3 regions of the Kribbella jejuensis genome follow, and region 1 is predicted to be linked to each of the others. Evidence: riboswitches for the same ligand, from Rfam matches in the RefSeq annotation. Region 1 holds a riboswitch; each other region holds the start of a gene.

Evidence for each region. Region 1 has a riboswitch for cobalamin ahead of FB475_RS14610 (CbtB domain-containing protein). Riboswitches for the same ligand answer to the same signal wherever they lie in the genome.
Region 2: another riboswitch for cobalamin. It lies ahead of FB475_RS03560 (ribonucleoside-diphosphate reductase subunit alpha); the one in region 1 lies ahead of FB475_RS14610 (CbtB domain-containing protein).
Region 3: another riboswitch for cobalamin. It lies ahead of FB475_RS33410 (magnesium chelatase subunit D family protein); the one in region 1 lies ahead of FB475_RS14610 (CbtB domain-containing protein).

What each region holds. Positions count from the first base shown of each region.
Region 1 is NZ_VFMM01000001.1:2,961,915-2,972,049, reverse strand. It holds gene FB475_RS14625 (phosphotriesterase family protein) at 1-195, shown strand, start outside; gene FB475_RS14620 (DUF1304 domain-containing protein) at 212-577, shown strand; gene FB475_RS14615 (MFS transporter) at 745-2,103, shown strand; adenosylcobalamin (AdoCbl) riboswitch at 2,199-2,293, shown strand; gene FB475_RS14610 (CbtB domain-containing protein) at 2,337-2,534, shown strand; gene FB475_RS14605 (CbtA family protein) at 2,540-3,271, shown strand; gene FB475_RS14600 (histidine phosphatase family protein) at 3,268-3,864, shown strand; gene FB475_RS14595 (alpha/beta hydrolase) at 3,923-5,053, shown strand; gene FB475_RS14590 (hypothetical protein) at 5,050-5,421, shown strand; gene FB475_RS14585 (hypothetical protein) at 5,477-5,863, shown strand; gene FB475_RS14580 (VOC family protein) at 5,860-6,237, opposite strand; gene FB475_RS36765 (class I SAM-dependent methyltransferase) at 6,247-6,846, opposite strand; gene FB475_RS14570 (fumarylacetoacetate hydrolase family protein) at 6,882-7,730, opposite strand; gene FB475_RS14565 (GntR family transcriptional regulator) at 7,740-8,441, opposite strand; gene FB475_RS14560 (mandelate racemase/muconate lactonizing enzyme family protein) at 8,559-9,650, shown strand; gene FB475_RS14555 (amidohydrolase family protein) at 9,664-10,135, shown strand, end outside.
Region 2 is NZ_VFMM01000001.1:743,061-753,195, reverse strand. It holds gene FB475_RS03580 (MFS transporter) at 1-1,173, shown strand, start outside; gene FB475_RS03575 (isochorismatase family protein) at 1,186-1,761, shown strand; gene FB475_RS03570 (hypothetical protein) at 1,847-3,061, shown strand; gene FB475_RS03565 (ribonucleotide-diphosphate reductase subunit beta) at 3,145-4,185, opposite strand; gene FB475_RS03560 (ribonucleoside-diphosphate reductase subunit alpha) at 4,182-7,016, opposite strand; cobalamin riboswitch at 7,159-7,371, opposite strand; gene FB475_RS03555 (DinB family protein) at 7,431-8,006, opposite strand; gene FB475_RS03550 (Fic family protein) at 8,078-9,343, opposite strand; gene FB475_RS03545 (class I SAM-dependent methyltransferase) at 9,434-10,135, shown strand, end outside.
Region 3 is NZ_VFMM01000004.1:116,540-126,674, forward strand. It holds gene FB475_RS33390 (LURP-one-related family protein) at 143-739, opposite strand; gene bluB (5,6-dimethylbenzimidazole synthase) at 736-2,079, opposite strand; gene FB475_RS33400 (cobyrinic acid a,c-diamide synthase CobB) at 2,076-3,431, opposite strand; gene cobO (cob(I)yrinic acid a,c-diamide adenosyltransferase) at 3,473-4,087, opposite strand; gene FB475_RS33410 (magnesium chelatase subunit D family protein) at 4,087-6,156, opposite strand; cobalamin riboswitch at 6,226-6,364, opposite strand; gene surE (5'/3'-nucleotidase SurE) at 6,392-7,147, opposite strand; gene cobN (cobaltochelatase subunit CobN) at 7,160-10,135, opposite strand, start outside.

The sequences.
Region 1 (10,135 bases):
TACGGTGACAGCCTGCTGCTCGGCGGCGACACCACGACCGCCCGCGCCCGCGCGTCGACCGGCGAAGGTCCGGGAATGCCCTACCTGCTCACCCACCTCCGTCCGCGGATCACGCAGTACTTCGGTGCGGAAGTTGCCGACAACGTGTTCCGCAACAACCCAGCGCGCGCCTTCGCCACGGATTGGCGAGCATAACGGTACGTTCCGGGGCATGAGCGTGATCGCGCAGATCTTCGTCGTCGTCGCGGGGCTGTTCCACCTGGCCGTGTTCGCCATGGAGAGCCTGCTGTTCCGCAAGCCGAGCACGTACCAGCGTTTCCTGGTGCAGGAAAACGATGTCGAGGCCACCCGCCCGTGGGCGTTCAACCAAGGCTTCTACAACCTGTTCCTGGCGATCGGCGCCCTCGGCGGCCTGATCTGGGGCGGCGACAAGGGCCACGCGATCGCGCTGTTCGCCTGCGCGTGCATGGCGGGCGCGGGCGTCGTACTGCTCGCCTCCGACCGCCGGATGCTCCGCGCGGCCGCCGCCCAGGCCGTCCCCCCGCTCCTCGCGCTCGTGCTCGCCGCGGTCCTCTAGGAAATAGTTGACTTAAAGCCCACTTGAGGACGGATCGTTCTCGGCATGACGACAGTACTCATGCCGCGACTCCGTCGCGGCGGGCCACGGGGCTGTAACTCCCGTCCTTCCCTCGTCGCTCCGGTCGCTCCGCTCCCTCCGCTCCTCAGTCCAGGACGGGAGGCCCCGTGACCGGGCTTGCCGAGCCGGCGACCGGGACCGACGGCGTCCTCTCCCCGCAGTACCGTGCGCTGACGATCGGCATGGTCGCGCTGATCACGCTGGTCGCGTTCGAATCGCTGGCGGTCGCGACCGCGATGCCGACGGTCGCGCAGGCGCTCGACGGGCTGAGCCTGTACGCGCTCGCGTTCGGCGGTCCGCTCGCTTCCGGTGTGGTCGCGATGGTTGTCTCCGGCACCTGGAGCGACCTGAAGGGGCCGACCCGGCCACTCTGGCACGGTACGGCGTGGTTCCTGGCGGGGTTGGTGATCGCAGGATTCGCGCCCTCGATGGAGGTGCTCGTCGTCGGGCGGATCATCCAGGGATACGGCTCCGGCCTGCTGACGGTTGCGTTGTATGTCATCGTGGGGCACCTGTACCCGGCCCGCCTGCGGCCGCGGATCTTCGCCGCGTTCGCAACAGGATGGGTCGTGCCATCGTTGGTCGGACCAGCGATCGCCGGATTGATCGTCGAACACGCGAGCTGGCGTCTGGTCTTCCTCGCCGTACCGGTCCTCGCGATACCCGCAGCGCTGGTGATGCGGCCGGGGCTGGCGCAGGGCAGCGGGTACGACGTACGCCCGGGCAGGCTGTGGGACAAGCGCGCGATGTGGGCGGTGGCGGCTGCAGTCGGCGTCGGGTTGCTGCACTACGGCGGCCAGCAGCGTGGCGTCGTACAGCTCGTCCTGTTGGCGGTCGGGCTGGCCGGGGTGATCGCGTTCGGTCCGCGGTTGTTGCCCAAAACAACATTCACGTTCGGGCGCGGACTGCCGTCGGTGGTCGCCTTGCGCGGGTTGGTGGCCGCTTCCGGGTTCGGTGCCGAGGTGTTCCTGCCGCTGATGCTGACTCGGGAGCGCGGGTTGTCGCCGGCGCTGGCCGGATTGGTGCTGACCGTCAGCGCGCTGAGCTGGACCGCGGCGTCGTGGTACCGCGGGCGCCCGAACCAGCCGTTCGCGCACAGCGTCTTCCTGCAGGGCGGGATGATCCTGATCGTGCTCGGCATCGCGACCGCCACCCTCACGCTGAACCAGCACGTACCGGTCCTGGTCGGGATCCTCGGCTGGAGCCTGACCGGGCTCGGGATGGGTACCGTTTTCCCGACGCTGTCAGTGCTCGTGCTGGAGTACTCCGAACGGGACGAGCAGGGCGCGAACAGCTCCGCCGCACAGCTCAGCGACTCGTTGTCCACGGCAACGGTGCTCGCGATCGGCGGGTCGCTGTTCGCCGCGATGGAGCCGCATTCCGCGGTCACGGCGTACGTCGTGGCGTTCGGATTCCCGGCGCTGCTCGCGCTGCTCGGAGTGCTGGCGGCCCGCCGTACCGCCTGATCCTCGGTGCCGGTCGGCACGAGTGGGATTGGTCACCGGCGCGCCGGGTCGCGTTGACCGGGGTTCGGGTTGGGCCGTACGGTTCGGGAGTCAACCTGCGGTGCCATGAGGGAAGCCGGTGAGAGTCCGGCGCGGCCGCGCCACTGTGATCGAGCTTCGGCTCGTAAGTCAGGACGCTCGGGCACTGCAGCCTTTCGAAGGGGACGCGCACTTCCCCAGGAGGTTCAGTTCAGATGGCAGCTCCTGCCCGCACCGTCGCCGTACCGGCGATTTCTCCGAAGCTTCTCGCCGCCGCGCTGCTCAGCGTCGGTGTGCTGTTGCTGCTCGCGTACCTGGTCGGCTTCGACCAGGGGGCCGTGTCCCGCTCGGGCATGTACCTGCACGAGCTGATGCACGACGGTCGGCACCTGCTCGGCGTGCCCTGCCACTAGATCGGATGCGCACCTTCGGATCGCTCCTGGTGCGCGGACTGATCGTCGGACTCTTCGCCGGCCTGCTGGCCGGAACGTTCGCCTACGTGATGGGCGAGCCGCGTGTCGACGCGGCGATCGCGATCGAAGAGGCCGGCGCCGCGCACTCACACGACCACGGCCACGAGGAAGAAGCACCACTCGTGAGCCGCGAAGGCCAGAAGGTCGGCCTGTTCCTCGCGACCAGCCTGTACGGCGTGGCGCTCGGCGGGCTGTTCGCCGTCGGGTTCACGCTGCTCCGCCGCAAGCTCCGTACCGGGAACGACGCGCACGCCGCGCTGGGCCTCGCCGCGGCGGGCTTCGTCGGCATCGTTCTGGTCCCGTTCTTCAAATACCCACCCAATCCGCCCGCGGTCGGGGACCCGGACACGATCACGAAGCGGACCGTCACGTACCTGCTGACGCTGGTGATCGGCCTGCTCGCGGTCTGGGCCGGTGTCGCGCTGTCGCGCTGGGCGGAGCGGTACGGCGAGGTCGCCCGGCTCGCGGGCGGTGTCGTCGGACTCGTCGCGACCGTGGTCGCGGCGTACCTGATCCTGCCGCGGATCAACGAGGTTCCGGAGGCCTTCCCCGCTACGCTGCTGTGGCAGTTCCGGTTCGCCTCGCTCGGTACGCAGGCGACGCTGTGGCTCCTGCTCGGATTCGGGTACGCGGCCGCGGTGGACCGCCGGCCGGCCCGAGAAAAGGTGACAGTTTGACGGAGTTGAAGACCTTCCCCGCCCCACCGCCGCTGTCGTTGACCTTGATCGCGCACGCCCTGACGCCCGCGCTGCGCGGACTCGTCCTCGGCGGCGACGCCGAGCCGGATCCGGCGAGCGTCGAGGCGGCGCGGGAGCTCAAGTTCGCGGCCGATGCGGTGTACGCCGGCCCCGAGCGGGCCGCCGTACGGACAGCTGCTGCCCTGGGGTTCGAAGACCCCGTGGTCGAGCCCGCACTGCGGGACCGTGAGTACGGCGAATGGACCGGCCGCGACCTCGAAGAGCTGCTCGGCGAGGATCCGCAGCGGGTGTCGGCGTGGCTCGAGCGGCCGCACACGGCGACGCCCGGTGGCGAGTCCGAGAACGATGTGCTGATCCGGGTCGCGGACTGGCTCGGCGACCTGGTCGAGCGGCACGACGAACGGACCTCGGTCGTCGCTGTCGTCCATCCCGCGGTGGTCCGGGCGGTCGTCCTGTACGCCGTGGACGCGCCGGCGGAGTCGCTCCGGCACGTCGACGTACGTCCGCTGGCCGCGGTCCGCCTGTCACACCACTCGGGCAACTGGTCGCTGGCCTTCGGAAGCATCTCCTGACAAACTGCGGTAGGCCCGGTCTCACGCCCAGGTGACCGGCTGTCACGGGGAGTCGCGGATGATCGTGTCCGAGCTGTTGGATGAACGGTTCCGTGCGAACCACGAGCTACTCGTTGCTGCCTGCGACCGCCTGCAGGCCGCGCTCGACGCGCGGACGGCGACTGATGCCCAGGTGAAGCGGCTCGCCACCATCAAGGAACTGCTCGTCCCGGTCACGGCCACCGACGTGGATGCCGACGGCAACGTCGTGCAGGTCCAGCGGCCGCGGCAGTTCCTCACGGTCGACCCGGACGGCAAGGGCCGTGCTGTCGAGGTCCTCGGCGATCTCGAGCACGCTAAGAACGTCGCCGTCCTGGTGCCCGGGATGGGGAACAGCCTGGACACGTTCCGCGGGCAGTCCGACCGTGGCGGCCTGATCCGGGACGAGGCCGGCCCGCAGGACACCGCCGTGGTGGTGTGGCTCGACTACGACTCGCCGCAAGGCTTGCTGCAGGCGGCCAGCAAGAAGGCGGCGATCGAGGGTGGACCGCGGCTCGCGGAGTGCCTGACCGAGCTCGACGAGCTGAAAGACCCGAACGCCGACGTCACGGTGGTCGCGCATTCGTACGGCACCGACGTCGCCGGGCAGGCCGTGATCAAGGGCGGCGCGCGGCCGACGCGGCTGGTGATGACCGGGTCGCCGGGGATCGAGAAGCACATCGACGAGGCTGCGGACTTCGTCCAGCCGCCGACCCGGCTGTTCACCGAGCGCGCGCCGGGCGACTACGTGTCGTACTCCGAGTGGCACGGGCCGGACCCGGCGAACTTTCCGGACGCGATCCGGATGGCGACGGCCGACCCGCGCGGCGAGGACCCGGTCTCAGTGCACTGGCACAACGAGTACTACCGCCCGAACAGCGAGGCGCTGCGCAACATCGGCCGGGTGGTCCGGGGCGATCTTGAGCACATCACGACGACGAGCACCGGACGCGGCGCGGAGACCGAGTTGGCGTGGGCGGTCCCGCTGAACGTGGCGGCGCACCTTGCTTCGACCGCCTACGACGAGGTGACTTCGCTGGACCGCGGAGCAGCGGTGGCGTACGACGGAGTTGTGGCGCCCGGGGGTCCGCCGCAAGGGTCCGGGGCCGCCGGCCCAAGGAGGGCCAAGATGGTGGAGCGAAGCGGTCGAGCGGAGGGGAGGCGGCGATGACGGACGACAGGGAGTTCCTGCGGAGCGAGTTGGTGGCGGTCGCGGAGGCCGTCGTACCCGACCAGCGGCCGGTCGTCACGCACGACCCGGGCCCGGTGAACCCCGGCGTACTGTTCGACGGCCGCGGGACGGCTACCGTCTCGAGGGTCACCGTCCAAACCGGCAACCCACAGGCGCCGGATCCGGCGGCCGAGGTCGAGGCCGCGGCGACGGCGTTGCGCGCCCGCGGCTGGTCAGCGGACGTCGTACCTGTGGAGAACGGTCATTATCGGGTCGCCGCGCGCCGCGACGGGTACGACGTCGCCGTGCACGCCTGGGCGACCGACTGGCGGATCACACTCACCGGGGAAACGCCCGTCGGCTCCTGAACCGGATGTACGGCGTGTCCTCGCCTGGCTTGGCCGCACGGTGTATCACGGAAGCGTGACCTTGACCGAAGCCCGCAACCACCTCCGCTCGGAACTCCTCGCGGTCGCGGCCGTCGTCGTACCTGGCCAGACGCCGGCGGTGACCCAGGATCCCGGACCCGTCGACCAGGGCGCGCTGTCCGACGACCGCGGGCCGGAGTCCGTCTGCACGATCACCGTCGAGACCGGCGACCCGACCGTCACCCCGGACCCGGAGGCGCAACTCGGCTTCGCCGCCGCCACCCTCGAGTCCCGCGGCTGGAAGGTGACGATCGCCGAACCCACCGACGACCGCCACGAACTCACCGCCCGCCGCCAGGGCTACGACCTCACGGTCACCGCCCGCAGCACCGACTGGCACCTGACCTTCACCGGCCAGACGCCGTACGTCGACGAACTCTAGGAGTCCGCGGCGCGCTCAGCCTCGCTGCGGAGTACGCAGAACTCGTTGCCCTCGGGGTCCTGCATCACGACCCAACCCTTGCCGTCGGGTTCGCGGCGGTCGTGGGCGATGGTGGCGCCGAGGGTGAGCAGCCACGCGACCTCCTCGTCGCGGGTGGTATCCGGGACCAGGTCGAGGTGGGCGCGGTTCTTCACCGACTTCTCGTCGTTGTTCTGCTCGAACAGGACGGTAATGCCGTCGGCCGGGACCGACGCGTACGGATCGCCGGGGTTGTCGTCGTCGGGGCGTTCGGCCTTCAGCACCTGCAGCCAGAAGCCGGCGAGTTCGTAGGGGTCGTGGGCATCGAACGTCACGGTCCGCACGCGAGAAGTCATGCGCAGAGGCTACTTCTGGAAGAGCAATCGGTCCTCGGGAATTTCGCTCACCTGGTACGGCGTGAGTCCGGCCTCGACCGCGATCTCGGTCAACGCGGGCGCGGTCCAGCGGTGGACGTAGATGTTCATCGGGTGGCCGCCGTACCCCGAGGTCTTGTGGGTGGACTGCTCGCCGACGTGGAACCCCGTCAACAGGAACCCGCCGGGTGCGAGGACCCGGTGAAACTCGGCGAAGGCCTGCGGTACGACGTCACGCGGCAGGTGGATGATCGACCACCACGACACCACGGCGGACGCGGAGCCGTCCGGGAGGTCGAGCGCGGTCATCGAGCCGACGCGGAAGTCGAGGTCGGGGTGGTCGCGGCGGGCGACCTCGATCATCCCCGGCGAGAGGTCGATCCCGACGACTGGCAGGTCCCGCGCGGCCAGCAGCCCGGTCGTCCGGCCGGGTCCACAGCCGACGTCGAGTACGGGCCGCCCGCTGCCGGCGACCAACTTCGCGAGCAGGTCGAACGCCTCGACCTCCCAGTCGGCGCCGTCCACCACGAGCTCGGCGTACGAGACCGCGACGTTGTCGTACGAGGTGCTGATGTCGTCCAGGTAGCTCACCCGGCCGAGCCTAGAGTCGGCCGGGGACAGTTTTCTCAGGCCTTGCCGAGGGACTGCTTCTGCCGGCCGAGGCCCTCGATCTCGAGTTCCATCGTGTCGCCCGGCGCGAGGTACGGGAACCGGCCGGACAGCGCGACGCCTTCCGGCGTACCGGTGTTCACGATGTCGCCGGGGCTGAGCACCATGTACTGCGAGAGGTCGCGGATCAGCGCCGCGACCGGGAAGATCATGTCCCGGGTGTTCGAGTCCTGCCGCGGCTCGCCGTTCACCCAGGAGCGGAGGTTCAGGTTCGTCGGGTCGACCTCGTCGGCCGGTACGAGGGCCGGGCCGAGCGGGTTGAACGTCTCGCAGCATTTGCCCTTCGACCACTGGCCGCCGGACACCTCGATCTGGAAGGTGCGCTCGGAGACGTCGTTCGCGATCGTGTACCCCGCGACGCAGGCGAGCGCCTCCTCGTCGGTCTCGACGTACCGCGCTTCCTTCCCGATCACGACGGCGAGCTCGACCTCCCAGTCGGTCTTCACCGAGCCGCGCGGCACGAGTACTTCGTCATCCGGGCCGACGACCGTGTTCGGGTGCTTGAAGAAGACGATCGGCTGCTTCGGCGGCTCGGCGCCACCCTCGGCCGCGTGCGCCGCGTAGTTCATGCCGATGCAGACCACCGCGCCGGGGCGGGCGATCGGCGCCCCGATTCGCAGGCCCTCGACCTCGGCCGCGGGTAGTTCGCCGGCGTCGAGGGCTGCCCGGGTGCGGGCGATGCCGTCGGCGGCGAGGAAGGAACCGTCGATGTCGGCGGTCAGCGGGGTCAGGTCGTGAACGGTGCCGTCGGCGGCGCGCACGTACGGGCGCTCCTCGCCGACTGCGCCCAGGCGGAGCAGTTCCATAGAAGTCTCCTAGGAATCCGAGGTGTCGAACATGGGCCGCAGCCGAGCGCGCGAGGACTCGATATGCGACCGCATCGCCGCGGCCGCCTCCTCCGGGTTGCCCTTGCGGACGGCGGTCACCACTGCCTTGTGCTCACGCAACGCCTTCGTCGCGATGCCGCCACCGTAGTACAGCCGGAACAGGTGCAGGTGGCAGTGCGTCCGCTGAAAGGACAGCCGGGCGGTCTCGTTACCGGATAGCTCGAGCACCAGGTCGTGGAACCGCTGGTCGTGCGCGGCCATCGCCCGGTAGCTCTCGTACGACGGACGGTCCGGTACGTCGGTGTAGCTCAGCATCTCGGCCTTGAGCCGGGCCAGGTCGTCCTCACCGGCCCGCTCCGCGGCGCGGCCGGCCGCCCACGGCTCGATGTGCAGCCGGTACTCGAACAGGTCCTCGAACTCGGCGAGCGTCAGCCGCGACGACACCCGGTACCCGCGCAGCGGCTCCTTGATCACCAGGCCGTCGGACTCCAGCCGGGCCAGCGACTCGCGGATCGGGGTCTGCGAGATGCCCAGCTCACGGGTCAGTGCATCGATGTTCAACCGGGTGCCCGGCTCGACCACGCTGTCCATGATCAGGCCCTTGACCGTCTCGTAGACGTCGTCGCTCAACACCTGCCGCTGCGGCAGCCGGGCAAGCTGGCCCGCCAGGCCCACGTGCGCATCAGTCACGGGTTACTCCTCCCGGGAAAGCCACCATTCTGCCCGACTCGCAGTCCGTCTTGACGCGTCCAGTGTGAAGCGGGAGCATCAGGATCGCAATATCCTATAGGATCTCGGGAGGAAAATGTGAGTACGGCGATCGTCCGGGCCGAGGCGTACCTGGTCGACCTCGAGGTCGAGACCGTCCGGACCGACGCCGTCCAGGCGTTCCTCAAACAGGAAACGGTGTTCGTGCGGCTGACGACGGCGGACGGGCTGACCGGCCTCGGCTACTCGTACACGATCGGCACCGGCGGCACCGCCGTACTCGCGCTGCTCCGCGACCACCTGCTGCCGCGGCTGACCGGAGCAGACGCGCGCAACGTGGAGGCCGTGTGGTCGGACCTGTTCTGGTCCACGCACGCGACGACCGTCGGCGCGATCACCTCGCTGGCGTTGGCGGCGGTTGACACGGCGCTCTGGGATCTGCGGTGCCTGCGGGCGGGCGAGCCGCTGTGGCGGCTGGCCGGCGGGTACCGGCAACAGGTCCCGCTGTACGACACCGAGGGCGGTTGGTTGCACCTGACAACGGATGAACTGGTCGCCGGCGCGCTCGCGTCGCAGAAGGCCGGCTGGCCGGGTGTGAAGCTCAAGGTCGGCAAGCCGCGGGTGCACGAGGATCTCGAGCGGCTGCGCGCGGTCCGGGACGCGGTCGGGCCGGCGATGGACATCATGGTCGACGCGAACCAGTCGATGACGTACCCCGAAGCCCGTCGGCGGGCCGCTGCCTTCGAGGCTGTGGATCTCTCGTGGTTCGAGGAGCCGCTGCCGGCCGACGACGTGACCGGTCACGTGCGGCTGGCCTCGGGGACCTCGATTCCGATCGCGGTCGGTGAGTCCTTGTACTCCGTTTCGCAGTTCCGTGAGTACGCCGCGGCCGGCGGCGCGGGGATCATCCAGGTGGACGTGGCGAGGGTCGGCGGGATCACCCCGTGGCTGAAGGTTGCGCACCTCGCGGAGACGTTCAACCTCGAGGTGTGCCCGCACTTCCTGATGGAGTTGCACGTGAGCCTGACGGCCGCCGTACCGAACGGGCGGTACGTCGAACACATCCCGCAACTGCGCGCGATCACGTCGTCCGAGATGGAGATCGTGGACGGGCACGCGGTCGCGCCCGACGTACCCGGCCTCGGGATCGACTGGAACCAGGACGCCATCGACGACCGCCGGGTCGGATGAGAGGGTACGGCGCATGAGCAGAGTCGACGCACATCATCACGTCTGGGACCTGAGCGTTCGCGAGCAGTCGTGGATGGTCGGTCCGGAACTGGACCCGATCCGGCGGAACTTCGCGATCACCGACCTCGCACCACTGGCCGCGGCCGCCGACGTCACCGCGACGGTGCTGGTCCAGACAGTCGGCGTGCTCGAGGAGACCGTCGAGTTCCTGGAAATTGCCGCGAGCAACGATCTGGTCGCCGGGGTGGTCGGGTGGGTCGACCTGACCGCGCCCGACGTCGCCGACACGCTGGCGTCACTCCAGGCCCGCCCGGACGGCTCGTACCTGAAGGCGATCCGCCACCAGGTCCACGACGAACCCGACAACGACTGGCTGCTACGCCCCGACGTCCAACGAGGCCTGGCCGCGGTCGCCGAAGCCGGCCTCGCCTACGACCTCCTGACCAAACCACCCCAACTCCCCGCCGCCATCCAGACCGCCCGCA
Region 2 (10,135 bases), 2.2 Mb from region 1:
CTGTACCTGGCGACCGCCGTCGGCCAGCCCGTGATGGGTCGGCTGGTCGACCTCTTCGGGCCGCGGCCGCTGTACCTGATCGCCACCTCGCTCGTCGGCGTGGCCGGTCTGCTCGGTGCGCTCGCCCCGAGCCTCGGCGTACTGATCGCCTCCCGCGTGCTGCTCGGCTTCGGTACGTCGGCGGCGTACCCGGCGGCGATGTCGTTGATCCGGACCGAGGCCGACTGGACCGGGATGGAAACCCCGGCCGCGATCCTCAGCAGTCTCTCGATCGCGAACCAGGTGATCGCGGTGATCGGCCCGACGCTGGGCGGGCTGCTGATCGGGCTCGGTGGCTGGCACCTGATCTTCACGATCAACGTCCCGCTGTCGCTGATCTGCGTGGTCCTCGGTTCGCTGTGGCTGCCGCGGACTGCTCGCTCGCGGACCGGGGGAGGGCTCGACTATGCCGGGATCGTGTTGTTCGCCGCGACGCTGGTCTCGTTGATGCTGTTCCTGATGCGGCCTGCCCTCTCGCGGTGGTGGCTGCTGGTGCTCGCTGTCCTGGTGGGCGTGGCGTTCGTGATCGCGCAGTTGCGGGTCGTTGCGCCGTTCATCGATCTCCGCGTACTCGGTGGCAACCGCCCGTTGATCATGACGTACACGCGACAGGTGCTCGCGTACGTCGGTGCGTACTCGTTTCTGTACGGGTTCACCCAATGGCTGGAGGAGGCGCGCGGGCTGAACGCTTCGAAGGCGGGTCTGCTCCTGCTGCCGCTGTCACTGGCCGCCGTCGTGGTCACCGCGATCACCGGCCGGCGGGCGGCGGTCCGCGGCAAACTAGTTGCCGGCGGCGCCTTTTTGCTGCTGGCTGCGGCCGCGCAGTTGTTCGTCGACGCGCGTACCCCGATCTGGATCCTCGCCGTCGTCGGTGTGATCGCGGGTGTGCCGCAGGGCCTGAACAACCTCGCCAATCAGACAGCCTTGTACAAGCAGGCCGATCCTGCGCGGATCGGCTCGTCCGCCGGACTGCTGCGGACCTGCGTCTACGTCGGTGCGCTGATCTCGGCGGCGGCGAACGCCCACTTCTTCCAGCACGGCGCGACCACGGCCGGCCTGCACGAGATGGCGATCTTCCTGCTCGTCGTCGCCGGTCTGCTCGCGCTCGTCACCCTCCTGCAACTCCCCGACTAGAGAGGTCCTGCTGTGCCTGTCACCACTCTTGACCCGAAGACGGCACTCGTCGTCATCGATCTGCAGAACGGCGTCACCGCGCTCCCGGGCGAACCGCACGCGACTCCGGACGTGATCGCGAAGACCGTCGAGCTCGCCGAGGCATTCCGCAAACGTAACCTGTTGGTCGTACTCGTCCGGGTGAGCATCGCGGCCGACGGCGCGGACTGGGTACCCGGCCGCACCGAGCAGCCGCGGCGATCCGCCCGCCAGGCGCAGCCGGGTGCCGACCAGATCGTCGACCAGTTGGCCGGTCATGCCGACGACATCATCGTCACGAAGCGGAACTGGGGCGCGTTCCACGGCACCGACCTCGACCTCCACCTCCGCCGTCGTGGCATCACCCAGATCGTCCTGACCGGCATCGCCACCAGCATCGGCGTCGAGTCGACCGCCCGCGCCGCGTTCGAACACGGCTACCACGTGACGCTGGCCACCGACGCGATGACGGACATGTCCGCCGACGCCCACGAGAACTCCCTGACCCGCATCTTCCCCCGCCTAGGCGAAACCGGCACCACCGCAGAAATCCTCACCCTCCTCGACTGAGGGTGAGCTTCGCTCGCCGCCGGTGGCGTTGGTAGCATCGATCATGACCGCGACGAGTGGGGGAGGGGCCGCGGACCAAGCCGATGTGGCTCGGCAATCGCGAGCCGGAACCGTTCGCCGGATTCACGCCGAAGCGGCTCGGCTGGTCGAGGAACGGATCGGACCTCCGCCGTCGACCACGGACCTGCCGGTTCCCCCCGAGGCCGACCAGGTGTTCGCGCTTCGCCAGGAGGAGCAGCCGGTGCTCGGCCTCGACCTGACCTACCGCGCACGAGGAAATGAGCAACTCGTGTACACGGCGGTCCAGTACCCTGGCGTGGCATTCAAGGTGCAGTGGTTCGACACGAAGCTGATCCTCGAGAGCCTCGGCGTCGACGCACTCGCGCACTGGGTGAACGGGACGATTGCCGACGTCGGTCGCGCGCGGCTGTTGTCGCAGGCCCTCTTGACCGCTGAACGGTTGGAGCGGATGCGGTCGGTGATCGGCGAGGGCCACTCGGTCCCTCGCGGCTGCGGTGCGCTCGAGTTTCCGTTCCCGGGACGCGTGCTCCGCGAACTTGGGTTCCCCGAGGTGATCGACCCGACGACGCGGCACACGCTGACGACGCCGATCGTCGTACAAGAGTGGCGGAGCCTCGAGGGTGGCCTCGACTTCGCCACTGGAATGCGACCGCCTAGCCAGGTCTCGGTGGCCGATGTCACCCGGATGGGACAGAAGTGGCTCGAACGATCGGTGCCACCGGGGTTCGAGCCAGAGTTGCTGACCCGGCTGGCCCCGGACAGTACGGTGCCGGCGTTCGTCGACGCTGTCCGCAACCGTCCACCGCTCGCTGCCGCTGCGCGCGCCTTTGTCGATTCGGCCCGCGAGTACACCCGCGGCACCGGCGAACTCTTCGCTCTCCGGGGCCGGAACAACGTGTACTTCGATGCTGATGGCACCTTTCACCTGATCGACGCGATGGGACGGCCGCCGTGGCAGAACTCGATCGCCAAGCTGGAAGAACGGCTGCGGCGGATCCGGCAGACCGGCCGGCCGGCTCCTGGTACGGCACCCCTGGCTCCGGTGGTCAACTCGATCGCCTCCCTGAATGCCCTGGCCGACGAAGTGGGCACGGAGCCTTACTGGGAGCTTCCCGACGATCTGAAGCCGTACCCTTGGGACACCTACGTGGACTGCATCGATTGGCAGACCGACGGGTTGCCGCACGAGCAACAGCCCGCCGGGAAGCGCCAGGCTGTGGCGGAGATGCTCCGCGTCCGGCCGGCGGTGGACAGCCGCAGCGATGGGTTGACCAGGTAGTCCTTCGTTGATCCACAGGTTCTGGGCGGCGGGAGGCCCGCGGGGCGGCGAGTTGCGCCGCGGGCCTCCCTGTCAGGGGTTGGTCAGTCCCAGCTCAGGCCGCTGGAGGACTGGTACTCGATCACTCGGGTTTCGAAGAAGTTCTTCTCCTTCCTCAGGTCCATCACCTCTGACATCCATCCAAAGGGGTTTCGCGTTTCACCGAACAGCGGATCGAGTCCGATTTGTTCTGCACGGCGGTCGGTGACGAAGCGCATGTACTGCTCACAGAGCTCCGCGGTCAGGCCGAGCATGCCGTTCGGCAGGGTGGCGCGGCCGTACGCGACCTCCAGTTCGCACGCCTCGGCCAGCATCTGCCGGACCTCAGCCTGGAACGTTGTCGTCCACAGGTGCGGGTTCTCCTGCTTGATCTGGTTGATGCAGTCGATACCGAAGTTCAGGTGGATCGACTCGTCGCGCAGGATGTACTGGTACTGCTCCGCGATGCCGACCATCTTGTTCCGCCGGCCGAGCGAGAGGATCTGCGCGAACCCCGTGTAGAACCACATTCCCTCGAACACGACGTAGAACGCGATCAGGTCTCGCAGGAACGCCGTGTCGGTCTCCGGCGTACCGGTCCGGAAGTCGGGGTCCTCCAGGTGCTGGGTGTACTTCAGCGCCCAGGCGTCCTTGTCGGAGATCGACGGGACCTCGCGGTACATGTTGAACAGCTCGCCCTCGTCCAGGCCGAGCGACGTACAGATGTACTGGAAGGTGTGCGTGTGCACAGCCTCCTCGAACGCCTGGCGGAGGAGGTACTGCCGGCATTCGGGATTGCTCAGCTGGCGGTAGACCGCGAGGACGATGTTGTTCGCGACGAGGGACTCAGCGGTGGCGAAGAAGCCGAGGTTCCGCTTGAGCATCAGCCGTTCGTCCGCGGTGAGGCCGTCGCGAGACTTCCACAGCGAGATATCGGCCTGCATCGAGACCTCGGTGGGCATCCAGTGGTTGTTGCAGGCGTTCAGGTACTTCTCCCAGGCCCACGTGTACTTCAGCGGGAGCAGTTGGTTGACGTCCGCGCGCGAGTTGATCATGGGCTTCTCGGAGACCTGGACGCGGTCGGCTCCGATCGAGATGGCGCTCACTGGCAGGCCTCGCAGTCGGGGTCGTCGATGGAGCAGACCGCTCCGGTTGGTTCGGCCAGGGCAACCGGTACGGCGTTGAGCCGGCCGTCGGTGCCCTGCAGCGTGGACTTCTCCACGTGGGTCGCTGACTGGGAACGCAGGTAATAGGTCGTCTTGAGGCCGTAGCGCCACGCAGACCGGTACAGCTCGTCGAGCGCGCGTCCGGACGGCTTCGCCATGTAGAGGTTCAACGACTGCGACTGATCGATCCACTTCTGCCGCCGCGAGGCCGCCTTCACCAGCCACAGCGGGTCGATCTCGAACGCGGTCGCGTACAGCTCGCGCAGGTCGGCGGGGACGCGCTCGATCCCGGCCAGCACGCCGTCGTGGTACTTGAGGTCCGACACCATCACCTGGTCCCACAGCCCACGCGCCTTCAGGTCGGCGACCAGGTACGGGTTCGCGACGGTGAACTCGCCGGACATGTTCGACTTCACGAACAGGTTGCTGTACGTCGGCTCGATGGACTGACTGACGCCGCAGATGTTCGAGATCGTGGCGGTCGGCGCGATCGCCATCACGTTGGAGTTCCGCATGCCGTTGCGGAGGACCTTCGCGCGCAGGGTCTTCCAATCCAGCCGGGTGCTCCGGTCGAGGATCACGTCGCCGTCGCGGGCGGTGTGCAGCAGGTCGAGCGAGTCGATGGGCAGGATCCCGAGACTCCACAGCGATCCGTCGTACGACGAGTAGCTGCCGCGCTCGGCCGCCAGCTCGCTCGACGCCTCGATCGCGTGGTAGCTGACCTGCTCCATCGACGTGTCCGCGAACTCGACCGCGGCGTCGGAGGCATACGGAATCCGCAGCTTGGCGAGCGCGTCCGCGAATCCCATCAGGCCGAGACCGACCGGCCGATGCCGCTGGTTCGCCCGCTCCGCTTCAGGGGTGGTGTAGAAGTTCACGTCGATGACGTTGTCGAGCATCCGCACCGCGGTCCTGACCGTCTCTCGCAGCAGGTCGTCGTCGACACCGTCTGCGGTCAGATGAGCCACCAGGTTGACCGAGCCGAGGTTGCAGACCGCGGTCTCGTCGACGGTGGTGTTCAGCGTGATCTCGGTGCACAGGTTCGACGAGTGGACCACGCCGTCGTGCTGCTGCGGCGACCGCAGATTGGCGGCGTCCTTGAACGTGATCCAAGGATGCCCGGTCTCGAACAACACGGTCAGCATCCGCCGCCACAACTCGACCGCCTTGACCCGCCTGAAGACCCGGATCTCGCCACGATCGGCCGCCGCCTCGTAACCGGCATACGCCTCCGCGAAGGCCGCGCCGTACAGGTCGTGCAGGTCCGGAACCTCGTCCGGAGAGAACAACGTCCACTCGCCATCGGCCTCGACCCGTTGCATGAACAGGTCAGGCACCCAGTTGGCGGTGTTCATGTCATGCGTCCGCCGCCGCTCGTCACCGGTGTTCTTCCGCAGCTCGAGAAACTCCTCGATGTCGATGTGCCACGTCTCCAGATACGCACACACCGCGCCCTTGCGACGCCCGCCCTGGTTCACTGCGACGGCTGTGTCGTTCGCGACCTTCAGGAACGGGATGATGCCCTGGGACTCGCCGTTGGTGCCGCGAATGTGAGCGCCGATGCCGCGGATCGGAGTCCAGTCGTTGCCGAGGCCGCCGGAGTACTTCGCGAGCAGGGCGTTGTTGCGGATGCCGGTGAAGATGCCGGACAGGTCGTCCTCGACGGTGGTCAGGAAGCAGGACGAGAGCTGCGGGCGGGTGGTGCCGGAGTTGAACAGGGTCGGTGTCGACGACAGGAAGCGGAACGAGCTGAGCAGCTCGTAGAACTCGATCGCGCGGGTGTCGCGGTCGTCCTCGCGGAGCGCTATGCCCATCGCGACCCGGAGGAAGAACGCCTGCGGCAGCTCGTACCGCACCTTGTCGATGTGCAGCAGATAGCGGTCGTAGAGCGTCTGCAACGCGAGAAACGTGAAGCCGAGGTCGCGCTCGGGCCTGATCGCGGCGGCGAGGCGCTCGAGGTCGAAGCCGCCGAGCTCCGGGTCAAGCTGTCCCGCCTCGATACCGGTCCGGATGTAGTGCGGGAAGTACTCGGCGTACCCCTGGGCCATGTCGGCCTGGCTCGCCTGGCGGGGCTCGCCGTGCACACGGCCGAGTGCCTCGCGGCGGATCTGGTCCAGCAGCAGGCGGGCGGCGGCGAAGCTGTACTGCGGCTCGGTCTCGACGTACGACCGGGCGGCCATTACCAGCGCGAGCTCGACCTCGTGCTCGGCGATGCCGTCGTAACAGGAGCCGAGCGTCGCGTCCAGGATCAGCTCGGCGTCGACCGCGTCGAGATCATGGGCGGCCTCGGTGACGATCACCCGGAGCCGCTCGACGTCCAGTGGGGAGCGGCTGCCGTCGGCCGCGCGGACGGTCGGCGCCGGCTTGTCGGTGATCCCGGACGGGTCGGCGGGCGTGCGGGCCTTGGTCCGCTCCTCGCGGTAGAGCACGTAGGCGCGGGCGACCTGGTGCTCGCCGGCACGCATCAGCGCCAGTTCGACCTGGTCCTGGATGTCCTCGACCTGCACGCTGCGGCGACCTGGGGACGAATTCGGGCCGCGGCTGGTGAGGGCCGCGAGGACCCGGCCGGTCAGGTCGGTCACCAGGTCACGGACCCGATGGGTGGTTCCGGCGTCGGCGCCCTCGACGGCGAGGAATGCCTTCGTCATGGCGACGGAGATCTTGGTGGTGTCGAACGGCGTACTGCTGCCGTCGCGGCGGACGACGGTCAGCTCGACGGCCTGCCCCGATACTGCTGGGGTTGCCGCGGGGGATGAGGAAGCAATCGTCACAGCTGTGCGCTCCAGAAGAGTTCGGATACCCGGGAACCCGCGAGCAGGCGGCACGACGGAACCAGCAGCACCGGCAGCACCGGCCGGGAACACTGCCGTCCGCCCGGCGACCCACCCGCGAGGTCTCGGACCGCGTGCACCGGCGGTGCACGCACCGGTGGCAGGTATCCGGACTCGCGGACGTGTCCGGGCAGCACGGACCGAACCGGCAGCATCGCCGGCCTGGGCAGCACTGTCCGCACGGCCGCACACCGTTGCGGGGCAGCTCCGGAGTCGCACCGGATTCCCCTGTTGCCTCGGATCGATCAACATCTTGTGGTATTCACCGATCCGAACCACCAGTAGTAGCGATGCTAAGCGGGTTTCTCTAGATCTAGTGGTAGCGCCACGCCGCATGTCGCACATCTTGTGTCCTCACGCCGCGACCGCGTACAGGTCCTGGAGCGTCATGATCTCTGAACCGTGGTGGATCAGCTCGCGGTTGAGCCGCAGCACGACGTGCCCGAAGGGTTCGCTGGCGTCGAGTTCGTTGGCCTGGCTGAGGCCGATCGTCATCACTTCGCCCTCGTCCAGCTCGGCGATCGCGTCCTGCCAGGCCTCGACCCAGTACGTCAGCCAGGCGACGGCGTCCTGCGCGTTGCCGTGCAAGGTGATGTCCGCGCCGCTCTGCCGGCTCGCGCCGAACGTCCACTCCCAGCGCTCGAAGAACGTCTCGGTCAGGTGCGCGATCAGCCACGCGATCGTCCGCGGTCCCCGGTGGTCCGGCTCGTCCGGCCATTGCGCGACCCATTCGCCGGACCCGAGTGGTCGGAACGGTGCGGCGTAGTGCCGCCGGACAACGGTGAGTGCCTCACTGCTCGGCCGCCAGAAATACTGCTCGTCGGTCAGCTGGGCGAGGCGTCCGGACAGCACCATCCAGCTGAAGCCCAGCTGGCCGCGCACCATCGCCATCGCCGACGGCCGGTGCAGGATGTCCCAGTCGAACGCCATCACAAGCTCCCCTGTACGCTTCGAACATATGTTCGAATTCTTGCTCGCAAGCGACAGGAAAGTCAAACCACCTAGTGTGTCGGTCCTGGCCTCGACGGGATCGGTCTGCTAGGCGGTGCGATCCGCGTGTCCGCAGCCGGGCTGGCGAACCGGCGCTCCAGCAAGGTGAACGCATCGATCAGCTCCGACGCCTCGTAGACGCGGTTGCGTCGTCCGTCGGTGACCTCGCGCAGGACACGGGCGTCGACCAGTCGCGCGAGGCCCTGGTTCGCCGCCTGCTGGGAGCGGTCGATCAGCTGGGCTGCGGCCGCGAGCGTGAGCACCGGCGCAGCGGGCAGCGCCTCGATCAGCAGCTCGGCCGCGGAGCCGGCGCGGACCGGTGCGGCTCGTTCGCGCCATTCGTTCTTGAGGTCGGACGCGGTCTGTTCGAAGCGGGCCGCCTCGGCGGTCGCCTGCGTACACGCCATGGCGAACATCCGCAACCACGGGTTCGCGGCGGCGCGGGCCTTGACGCTCGTCGCGCGTCCGACGTACCGGAACGCGGTCAGCGCCTCGACGTACTCGGTGGCGTGCGTGGCGAGCGAGAGCGAGACGGGTGGCACCGTACGGGTGATCAGGCCGTCGGCGCGCAGGATCAGGTGGATCAGAGCCCGGCCGGTCCGTCCGTTGCCATCGGCAAAGGGATGGATCGTCTCGAACTGCGCGTGCGCGATCGCGGTCTTCGCCAGCACCGGCAGTCGCGACTCGCGGACGAAGGTCATCAGGTCGGCGAGCAGTTCCGGGATCAGCTGCGCGGGCGGCGGGACGTAGTACGCCTCGGCGGGGGAGCGGCCGCCGATCCAGTTCTGCAGGTAGCGGATCTCGCCGCCGTACTCGGCGTTCGGCGACTGCGCCATCAACCGCCGGTGTGCCTCGAGCAGATGGTCGACCTCGAGCTTGTCGCCCGCCTGCACCGATTCGGTCACCCAGGTCATCGCGTCGACCGCACCGAGCACCTCCTCGGCCGTCACGTCATGAATGCGGTCCCGCAGTACGTCGGCCTTGAGCAACCGGCGCGCACCGACGACCAGGCCCTCGATATGCGACGACCCGACCGCCTCCGCCCGGAGCAGCAGGCGTGCGAGCGCCTCGCAGTTCGTCAGCACGGCCGCGGTCGCGTCCAGACGGGCGAGATCGCCGGCGGCGTCCTCGAGCAGCGCGAGCACGTCGTCGGGCAGGTCGAACTTCCGCCCGGCCAGCGGGTCGGGGAGATACAGCTCGTACGACCCGCCGAGGCGCTCCGCCCGGGTGAACCCGTCGGGTTGCCCGGGCCAGCGGTGCAACTCAACCCGTGCCATACCCTTATTCAACCTTATCCACCAACCTTGAACAAGAGGTGTGGAAATGTAGCCGTTCGAGTCGACCGTCAGTGGGGGAGACTGCTCGTTGTGACTCTGGATGCGCAGACGCAGCAGATGGTGGCCGCCAACGAGGCCGACTGGAACGCGCGGGCGCCGCTGCACGCGGCCAGTGCGTTCTACGACCGGCCGGCCGAGTTCTGGTTCGCCGACTACGAGTGGACGGACCTCGGGCCGCTCGACGGTCGCGACGTACTGCATCTGCAGTGCCATCTCGGCACGGAGACGATCGAGTTCGCCCGCCGTGGTGCGCGAACCACTGGTCTCGATCTGTCGGAGAAGTCGCTGGAGGCGGCCCGGCGGATCGCTGCCGATGCTGCGGTGGACGTCGAGTATGTGCACGCCAATGTGTACGACGCGGTGGATGCCGTCGGCGGGCGGCAGTTCGACATCGTGTACACGGGGAAGGGTGCGCTCTGCTATCTCCCGGACCTACAGCAGTGGGCGGACGTCGTACGTGAGCTCTTGAAGCCCGGTGGGGTCCTCTACATTGTCGAGTTCCACCCGCTTCTCAACGCCCTCCGGGAGGTCTCGCTGCCGGGCGAGACCGACGATCTCATCCTGCGCGCCGACTATCTCGAGGGTCGCGGCCCGATCGCCCACGACTCCACCGTCACCTACACAGGCGACGAGGTCCCCGGCCGCCAAACCAGCTACGAATGGCGCCACGGCCTCGGCGAAATCGTCACCACCCTCGCCTCCGCCGGCTTCCAACTGACGACCCTCCGCGAA
Region 3 (10,135 bases), on a different contig from region 1:
CCCACCGTTTACTCCGCTGCGCTACGCCCATACATACAGCCTCGCACCGGGCACCGACGGAACCAAGGGTCCTCAGGGTAGGTTCACCCGAAAGAGTGAGACCGGCGTACTACCTGGGTCGTACGCCGGACTCAGGAACGCCTCAGCGGGACTGCAACGCGTCCAGCGCGACCGTCATCGCGGCGGCCACCCGGAAGTCCAGGCGCTGGTCCTGGACGGTGATCCGGTACCGGTCCCGGATCGACATCTTCCGCTCGACCGACAGCACCGGCTGACCGCTGTTCCGCTCGGTGAAGTCGAAGTGGAAGATGAACGGCAACGGGATGTCACCGACGAACGGTACGAACTCCCAGACCCGGCGCAGGATCGCGATCGTCGGGTTCCGCTCGGTACCCTCCGCGTCGACGCCCGGCGCGGACAGCAGCCAGCTCGACCGGAGCAGGCTCTTGCCGAACTCCTTCTTGAACCACCCGATCGACTGTCCGTTCGCGTCGAACACGTCGTAGCCCGAACCGAGGTCGATCGTCTTGCGCGCCTTGAAGGAGAAGACCGGCTGGGACTTGGTGTCGTCGGTGTAGAACGTCACCTGCTCCTTGAACGCCATCCGCTTCTGCTGCGCGAACGCGAGCAGCTGCCCGTCGCTGCCGTCCGGGTTGGTGGCGATCAGCTCGTACTTGTTCGCCATCATCGTGATCCGCTGCTTCATCGAGAAGGCTGGGACGTATATCGGCTCACTCATGCGCAGGAGTGTGTCAGACCACAGGCCGACGCACCGGCCTTCAGGCCTTCCGCCAGCGCTTTGGCTGCTGGTGAGTCGGTTGCGGTCCGTACGTCGAGGTGCCCGGCGCCTTGCAGGGCGAGGTCGCGGGCGATCTCCACGCCGTACTCCTCGGCTTCCTCCGGAGTACGGGCGGGGCGCCACAGTACGCCGAAGTCGTGGTCCGGTTTGTCCTCGTGCAGATCCACGACCAGGGCCTCGGCGCTGGCGAGGTTCGTCGCGTCGCCGCCGACAACCACGCGGATCCGCTGACCGGTTGCCGGTACTGCGTTCGGTGCGGCTTCGTGGGCGTCGTCGACGATCGAGGTGCTGCGGCGGCCCCATACCTCTTCGTGGATCGCCCAGGACAGTGGGCGGCGCTTGGCCCAGCCGGATCTGATCAGCTCGGGCGCCGGCGCGAAGTGGTCGACGTACCCGACGCAGAGGTAGCCGACGAGCTCGATGTGCGGCGGGAGACCGAGTACCTCGGCGACCTCTTGCGGGCCGAAGAACGAGACCCAGCCGACGCCCAGCCCTTCGGCGCGGGCCGCGAGCCAGAGGTTCTGGATCGCGATCGCGGCTGAGAACCAGGTGGTGCGTGGGTCCGCGTGCCGTCCGAGAACATGCCGGCCGCCGCGGCCCGGGTCGCAGGTCACCGCGATGTTGAGCGGGGCGTCGAGGATCGCCTCGATCTTCAATCCGTCGAAGGCTTGGCGCCGTTCATTCGGGAGGGATTGCGCGAACAGGTCCCGTTGGCGGATGGCGAGCTCGTGGACCTTGGTTCGCGTCGCCAAGTCCCGGATCAACAGGAAATCCCAGGGCTGGCTCAGTCCCACGCTGGGCGCTCGATGGGCCGCCTCCAGCACACGCGTCAGCTTCTCGTCGTCGACCTCGAGCTGCAGAAACCCCTCGCGCACATCGCGCCGCTCGGCAATCACCCGGTGCACGACTTCCTGCTCGTGCACGCCGTACCCGGCCGCCGGCAGACGTCCAACGGCAACGGTGGCGTTGTGGGTCTTGTACTTCGGTACCAGGAGTTCGGCGCCTGCCGCCAGGACCGCCGCTTCCGCAACGCTCGGTGTGCCTTTGAGCCGACTCACCTGGTCGCTCGGATTCGGCACCGTCTGCTTGCCCAACTCCTCCTCGCTGAACGTGCAGAGTTTGGCGCCGAGATGATCTGCCAGCTGCTGCAGGGCAGGCTCGGTCTCGCGGCCCTCGAGCGTCACGAGTAGCTCGACCTCACCCGGCAGGCCCGCGACGGCACCTTCCAGCTCGGCGTACGGCGTACCCGCCCTGAGTCCGATCCCGACGACGAGCCTCATCCCGCATACTCCCGCGCAGCCGCGACGAACCGCGCCGGGACGTCCGGCATCGACGTCCAGTGCAGATGCAGGTACGACGCATGCACATTCGGCAGCACCACGCCCTCAACTCCGCCAGGCAAATGCCACGCCGGCTGCACATCCTCGTCGAATTCCACCGCCGTCCGATGAAACTCATGCCCCCGAACCCGCCGGCCCTCATCGAAGAACATCGACGAGGTCGCCGCAACCGCCGTCCGGTACCCGAGCGTGAGCCGGGAGGTCATCCGCGCCGTCGCGGGGATCACCCCGGTCATCGAGTGCCCGTCAAGCTCGCGACACAAGTACAAGAGCCCCGCACACTCAGCAACAACCGGCACCCCGTCCGCCACCGCACTCGCCACTTGCTCCCGCAGCACGACGTTCGCCGACAACCCCTCGGCGTGCAGCTCCGGGAACCCACCACCCAGGAAGAGCCCAGCGGTTGCCGCTGGCAACTTGTCGGCCAGCGGGTCGAACGGCACCACCTCCGCCCCCGCGGCTGCCAGCAGCTCGACGGTCTCCGCGTACTGGAACGAAAACACGGGGCCGCCGGCAACAGCAACCACCGGCCGGGCCGGACCCTGACGGGTGATCTCGGCGATCGCGTTCCACGGAGTTGCCTCGGCGGGAGACGCCGACTTGGCCGCGGCTGCTACGGCTTCGAGGTCCACGCCCTGGCGGACCAGTTCGGCTGCTGCGGCGACCGCATCCTCTGCCTGGGTGCGTTGCTCGTTGGCGGGGACCAGCCCGAGGTGGCGGCTCGGCACTGTCAGGCGAGGGTCCCGGCGCAGCACGCCCAGGACCGGTACGCCGGTGGGCGCTACGCCGGCTCGTACTTCGGCTTCGTGGCGATCCGATCCGACCTTGTTCAGGATCACTCCGACGATGCGTACTTCGGTGTCGTAGGCAACGAAACCCTGGACGACCGCGCCGACGCTCCGGCCGGCCGCGGATGCGTCGACGACGAGGACGACGGGGGCCCTAAGGAGTTTGGCTACGTGGGCGGTCGAGGAGAAGCCGTCTGTTCCGAGTGCGCCGTCGTACAGGCCCATCACACCCTCGACCACGGCGAGGTCCGCGCCCGTGGAGCCGTGGGCGAAGAGCGGTGCGACGAGGTCCTCGCCGGAGAGCATCGGGTCGAGGTTGCGACCGGGACGACCCGTGGCGACGGCGTGGAAGCCGGGGTCGATGTAGTCCGGTCCGACCTTGAAACCAGCGACGACATGACCGGCCCGACGGAGCGCGGCCATCAACCCGACGGCGACAGTCGTCTTCCCCGCACCGGACGCCGGCGCCGCAACCACCACCCGCGGAACCAGCCTCCGGTCCACCCCTCCCCCGCCGCCCGCCACACCGTCGGTCTGACCGCCCGTCACCACTCGATGCCCTTCTGGCCTTTTTGGCCGGTATCCATGGGGTGTTTCAGTTTGGTCATTTCGGTGGCGAGGTCGGCGGCTTCCAGGAGTTTCGGGTGGGCGTCGCGGCCGGTGATGACGACGTACTGGTGGCCGGGGCGGCCGACCAGCGTCGACACGACCTCGTCGACGTCGATCCAGCCCCACTTCATCGGGTACGTGAACTCGTCCAGCACGTACAGGTCGTGCGTCTGCGCGGCCAGCCGGCGCTGGATCTCGCGCCAGCCCTCGAGGGCGTCGGCGGCGTGGTCCTCCTCGGTACCCGACTTACGGGACCAGCTCCACCCCTCGCCCATCTTGTGCCACTCGACCGGCCCGCCCTGCCCGGTCGACTTGTGCAGTTCGCCGAGGGCCTTGAAGGCGCTCTCCTCGCCGACCTTCCACTTCGCACTCTTCACGAACTGGAAGACCCCGAGGTTCCACCCCTGGTTCCAGGCGCGCAGCGCCATTCCGAACGCGGCGGTCGACTTCCCCTTCATCTCCCCGGTGTGCACCATCAGCAGCGGGCGGTTGCGGCGCTGGCGCGTGGTCAGCCCGTCGTCCGGTACCGCGACCGGCTGTCCCTTCGGCATCAGGCCACCTTCCGTTCCGTCACCGCACGAATGAGGTTGCCCGCAGCAACATCTCCGAGGTCCAGGTACTCGGCGCCGAGATCGCCGGCCAGTTCCGCGGCCAGACCCAGCCGGATCCCGCGCCGTGGTTCGCAGTCGACGACGACGGTGGCGATCCCGCGCTGAGCGAGCCAGCCGGCCGCTTGCCGCGCGCGGTCGTACGCCTTGTCGCCGTACGTCGCCCGTCCATCGGTGACCAGTACGAGCAGTGGGCGCCGGCGCGGGTCGCGGATCGCGGCGATGCGCAGTACGTCGGCCGCTTGCAGGAGCCCTTCCGCGAGCGGGGTACGGCCACCGGTGGGCAGGGATTCGAGCCGTCGTACGGCGGCCTCGACGCTGCCCGTCGGCGGCAGCGCGACCGTCGCGGCGGGACCGGCGAACGTGACGAGTCCGACGGTGTCGCGCCGCTGGTACGCGTCCAGCAGCAGCGAGACGATCGCGGTCTTCACCTCGGTCATCCGCTTCTTCGTCCCCATCGAACCGGACGCGTCGACGCAGAACAGCACGAGGTTCCCCTCGCGCCCTTCCCGCACCGCGAGCCGTACGTCGTCGGCCCGCACCACGAGTCCGGGCCCGGTCCGGCCACGAACTTTCTGGTACGGCGCAGCGCTCCGAACCGTTCCGAGCAGATGCGGTCGCCCCGCCTCGCGCCCGACCCGGGCCCGCTCCCCCACCACCCGCCCGACCTCGGTCAGCGCCCGGGACCGCCGCCCGGCAACCCCCGCTCCCGCGGTCTGCACACTCAACAACCGAGCCTTGTACGGCGCCGAACTTCCGACCACCTCAGCACCGTTGGCGCCTTCGCGCTCACCCGGACGACCACCCGCCGTACCATCCCCTGTGTCGCGGCCGCGGCTGGATGCCTCCGGCGCGTCGCTCCCGGAAGTCGCGGCGTCTCGCTCGTCGGTCGTGGCGGCCGCGTCGCCGGGTCCCGACTGGTCGTCAGGCCCTGCGCCGCCGGTACCACCCGGCCCGCCGGGGCCGTTCGGGTCATCGTCCGGGTCGTCGGGTGGCGTGCTGTTGTTGATGGCTTCTTCCAGTTGCTCGGCGTCCAGGCCCGGGGCGTCGAAGGGGTTCCGGCGGCGGCGATGCGGAAGAGCCAGCTTGGCGGCGGCCCGTACGTCGTCCACCTCGACGACCGTGCGACCGGACCACGCCGCGTGCGCGACCGCCGTACGAGCGGTGACCAGGTCGGCGCGCATGCCGTCGACGTCGAACGAGGCGCAGATCTCCGCGATCTGCCGGAGCGCCGCGTCGGTCAGGATCACCTCGGAGAGCAGGTCGCGGGCTTTCACGATCCGTTCGGCGAGCTCGCGCTGCGGACCGGCGTACCGGGCGACGAAACCGTCCGGGTCGGCCTCGTATGCGAGTCTCGCGCGCATCACCTCCACCCGTACGGCGGGGTCGCGGCTGGCGACCACGTCGACGGTCAGGCCGAAGCGGTCCAGGAGTTGCGGACGGAGTTCGCCCTCCTCCGGGTTCATCGTGCCGACGAGGACGAATCGCGCCGGGTGGGTGATCGACACGCCGTCGCGTTCCACGGTCGCGCGTCCCATCGCGGCGGCGTCGAGCAGGACGTCGACCAGGTGATCGTGCAGCAGGTTGACCTCGTCGACGTACAACAGTCCCCGATGCGCAGCCGCCAGCAGCCCCGGCTCGTACGCCGTGACACCCTCCGCCAACGCCTTCTCCAGATGCAACGAACCCAGCACCCGATCCTCGGTGGCCCCCACCGGCAACTCCACCAAGCGCGCCGCCCGCACCACCCGCTCGCCCGTGTGCGGGCCGTCCGGGCAGGTCGGGTCCGGCCGCTCCGGATCGCACGAGAAACGGCAGCCCGGTACGACGTCAACCGGCGGGAGGATTTCCGTCAGCGCGCGCACGGCGGTCGACTTTGCCGTGCCCTTCTCGCCGCGGATCAGCACCCCGCCGATCGCGGGTGAGATCGCGGCCAGCACGAGGGCGAGTTGGAGCTCGTCCATGCCGACGACCGCGGTGAAGGGGAAGGAGTTCGGCACTGCAGCCCGCATCGGCGGTCGCCCTTTCGTCGAGCGGGTGTCCACGCCCGCTACGGCACTGGTACGCCGACCCACACGACAGCAGGCCGGCGGACGACCGCGGATGTCCTGGCTCCCGGAGCCGCAGCTCCGGTCACAGTGGCGGGACCGCCCCGGATTCACACCGGTGTTCCTCCACAACCGTCGCGCCGATCATGGCACACTCACCCACCCGGCAACGCACCCCGCCCGGCTGCAGCCGGTTCGGTCAGGCGGTGAGGCGTTTGGCGAGGGCGGTGGCGGCGGAGTCGTCGCGCACCTCGCGGATGCCGATGATCGGGGTGACCGTGACGAAGCCCTCGCGCAGCAGCGCCTCGTCGGTGCCGGCGACCGGAGTCGCGTCGGTGCGCTGGAGGGTGATCATCGGCTCACCGGTCGGGGCCGTCGTGCCGACCAGGACGGTCCGCCGCGGTACGGCCAGCGAGGCGTGCCGGACACCGGCCAGTTGATCCAGCGGGCGGTCCGGCACATTGATCGTGAGCGTCGTACCGGCCGGTTCGTCCCTGATCCAGCCGAGGGCCTCACCCGCGACCGTCGCCGCGGTCGGCCAGTGCCGCGGGTCGTCGGAGTCCATGCTGATCGCCACCGCCGACACGCCCATGCTGGCCGCGGTCAGCGCGGCGGCCACCGTCCCGGAGTGGAAGATCGTCACGCCGATGTTCAGTCCCCGGTTGATCCCGGACAGCACCAGGTCCGGGCGCGGCCCGAACACGCCGGCGACCGCCATCGTCACGGCGAGTGCCGGCGTCCCCTCGATCCCGGTGAACGTGACCCCGTTCTCCTCCTCGGACGCCGTCCGGATCGGACGGTCGACCATCCCGGCCCGGGCTGATCCGACCCCGCTCTCGTCGACCAGCGGCGCCACCACGAGTACGTCGTACCCGAGCTGCGCGATCGCCGGTGCGACCGCCCGGATCCCGGGCGCGAGATAGCCGTCGTCGTTCGTGATCAACACTCGGGGCATACCTCAACCCAATCAGGCGCGGTCCTCGATGTCACCTTCCGTCTCAAGTACGGCGTTCCGCAGCGTCTCGAGCGCCTCGTCCGACGGCTCCGCCCACAGACCGCGCTGCGCCGCCTCGAGCAACCGTTCCGCGATCCCATGCCGCGCCCACGGGTTCGACTTGCGGAAGAACTCCGCCATCTCCGGGTCCGCGACGTACTCACTGGTCAGCGACTCGTACATCCAGTCGTCCACGACGCCCGCGGTTGCGTCGTACCCGAACAGGTAGTCCACGGTCGCCGCCATCTCGAACGCTCCCTTGTACCCGTGCCGCCGCATCGCCGCCATCCACCGCGGGTTCACCACCCGGGCCCGGAACACCCGCTTCGCCTCCTCCTCCAGCGTGCGGGTCCTCACCTGCGCGGGGACGGCGGAGTCGCCGACGTACGCCTTCGGGTTCGCGCCGGTCAGGTGCCGGACCATCGCGATCATGCCGCCGTGGTACTGGAAGTAGTCGTCGGAGTCCATGATGTCGTGCTCGCGGGTGTCCGCGTTCTTCGCCGCGACCTGGATCCGGGCGTACGCGCGCTCCATCGAAGCGCGGGCCTCCGCGCCGTCGAGGCCCTTGCCGTACGCGTACCCGCCCCAGACGGCGTACACCTCGGCCAGCTCCGCGTCGGTACGCCAGTTGCGCGCGTCGACGAGTGGCAGCAGACCCGCGCCGTACGAGCCGGGCTTGGAGCCGAAAACCCGCGCGGTCGCCTGCCGTACGTCGTTGCCCGCAGCAACGTCTTCGTCGACGTGGGCCTTCAGGAAGTTGCTGTTCGGCGACTCGTCGAGGGCGGCGACCGTCCGCACGGCCTCGTCGAGCAACGCGACCACATGCGGGAACGCGTCCCGGAAGAACCCGGAGATCCGGATCGTCACGTCGATCCGCGGCCGGCCGAGCTCCTCCAGCCCGACGACCTCGAAGCTGGTCACCCGCCGCGACGCCTCGTCCCAGACCGGCCGGCACCCGAGCAGCCACAGCACCTCAGCCAGGTCGTCACCCTGCGTGCGCATCGCCGACGTACCCCAGATCGTCAGCCCCACGGACCGCGGATACTCGCCGGTCTCGGCCTGGTGCCGGGCCAGCAAGGAGTCCGCCAGCGCGACCCCCACATCCCAGGCATTCCGGCTGGGAATCGCCTTCGGGTCGACCGCGTAGAAGTTCCGCCCGGTCGGCAGCACGTTGACGAGCCCACGAGTAGGCGACCCCGACGGCCCAGCCTCCACGAACCGCCCGTCGAGCGCCCGAAGCACGTTCGCCAGCTCATCCCCCGTCCGCGCCAACCGCGGCACCACCTGCTCGGCCGCAAATCTGAGCGACCGCTCGACCTCTGGGCAGTCCCGGCCCAGCACCTCGCTGACGACCACTGGGACCTTCGCCGCGTCCCAGCCGAGCGTCTCCATCCCGAGGACGAGCTTCCGCGCGAGGGCCTCCAGCAGATCCACACCATCCGCCCCGCTCACCGCAGGCAGGTCAGCAACAGTTGCCAAGTCCGCGAGGTCGGCCGCTGCTCCGGGGTCGGCCAGTAGTGCGGCCTCGTCAACTCCGAATGCGTCCCCCAGTGCCGTGCGCAGTCCCGGGATCGAGTACGAACCGCCCCACAGCTGCCGGGCCCGGAGTACGGCCAGCACGAGGTTGACGCGTGCTTCGCCGACCGGTGCGCCGCCGAGGATGTGCAACCCGTCCCGGATCTGTACGTCCTTGATCTCGCACAGATACCCGTCGAGATGCAGTACGAACTCGTCGAACTCCTCGTCCGACGGCTTGTCGGCGGTGTGCAGATCGTGGTGCAACTGCGCCGCCTGGATCAGCGTCCAGATCTGCGCCCGCAACGTCGGCACCTTCTCCGGGTCGAGCGCCGAAACCGTCGCGTACTCGTCCAGCAGGTACTCCAGCTTCGCCATGTCGCCGTACGTCTCGGCCCGCGCCATCGGCGGCACCAGATGGTCGACGATCGTCGCGTGCGCCCGCCGCTTGGCCTGGGTACCCTCGCCCGGATCGTTGACGATGAACGGGTAGATCATCGGCAGGTTCCCGAGTACCGCATCCGGCGCGCAGTCGGCCGCCAGCCCGATCCCCTTGCCCGGCAGCCATTCCAGCGTCCCGTGCTTCCCGAGGTGTACGACGGCCTGCGCCCCGAACCCGCCGTCGGCCGGCGAAGCCTCCAGCCATCGGTACGCCGCCAGGTAGTGATGCGACGGCGCCATGTCCGGGTCGTGGTAGATCGCGACCGGGTTCTCACCGAACCCGCGCGGCGGCTGGATCATCAACACGACGTTCCCGAACCGCAACGCGGCCAGCGCGATCGCCGGCTCGTCGCCGGACGTGTCGACGTACAGCTCTCCCGGCGCCTCTCCCCACGCCCCGATCATTGCCGTCCGCAACGATTCCGGCGTCCGGACGAACCACTTCGCGTAGGTCGACAGCGGGACCTTGGCGACCGCGGATGCCAGTTGCTCGTCGGTCAGCCAGTCCACGTCGTGGCCGCCGGCCGCGATCAACTGGTGGATCAGGCCGTCACCGTCGAGCGTGCTCACGTCGAGATCGCCGACGTCGTACCCGGCGTCCTTCAGCTGCCCGAGCAGCACCACCGCCGACGCCGGAGTGTCCAGCCCTACCGCGTTCCCGATCCGCGCATGTTTCGTCGGGTACGACGACAGCACCAGCGCGATCCGCTTCTCCGCCACCGGCACATGCCGCAAGCGCGCGTGCGCTACCGCGATCCCGGCCAGTCGCGCGCACCGCTCCGCGTCCGGGGCGTAGCGTGCCAGCCCGTCGGCGTCGTACGACTTGAACGAGAACGGCACCGAGATCAGCCGCCCGTCGAACTCCGGGATCGCGACCTGCGTCGCCGCGTCCAGCGGGCTGACCGCCGCGTCGCTGTCGGCCCACTGCTGACGCGTCGAGGTCAGCGCGAGCCCCTGGATCAGCGGAATGTCCAGCGAGGCGAGCGCCCCGGC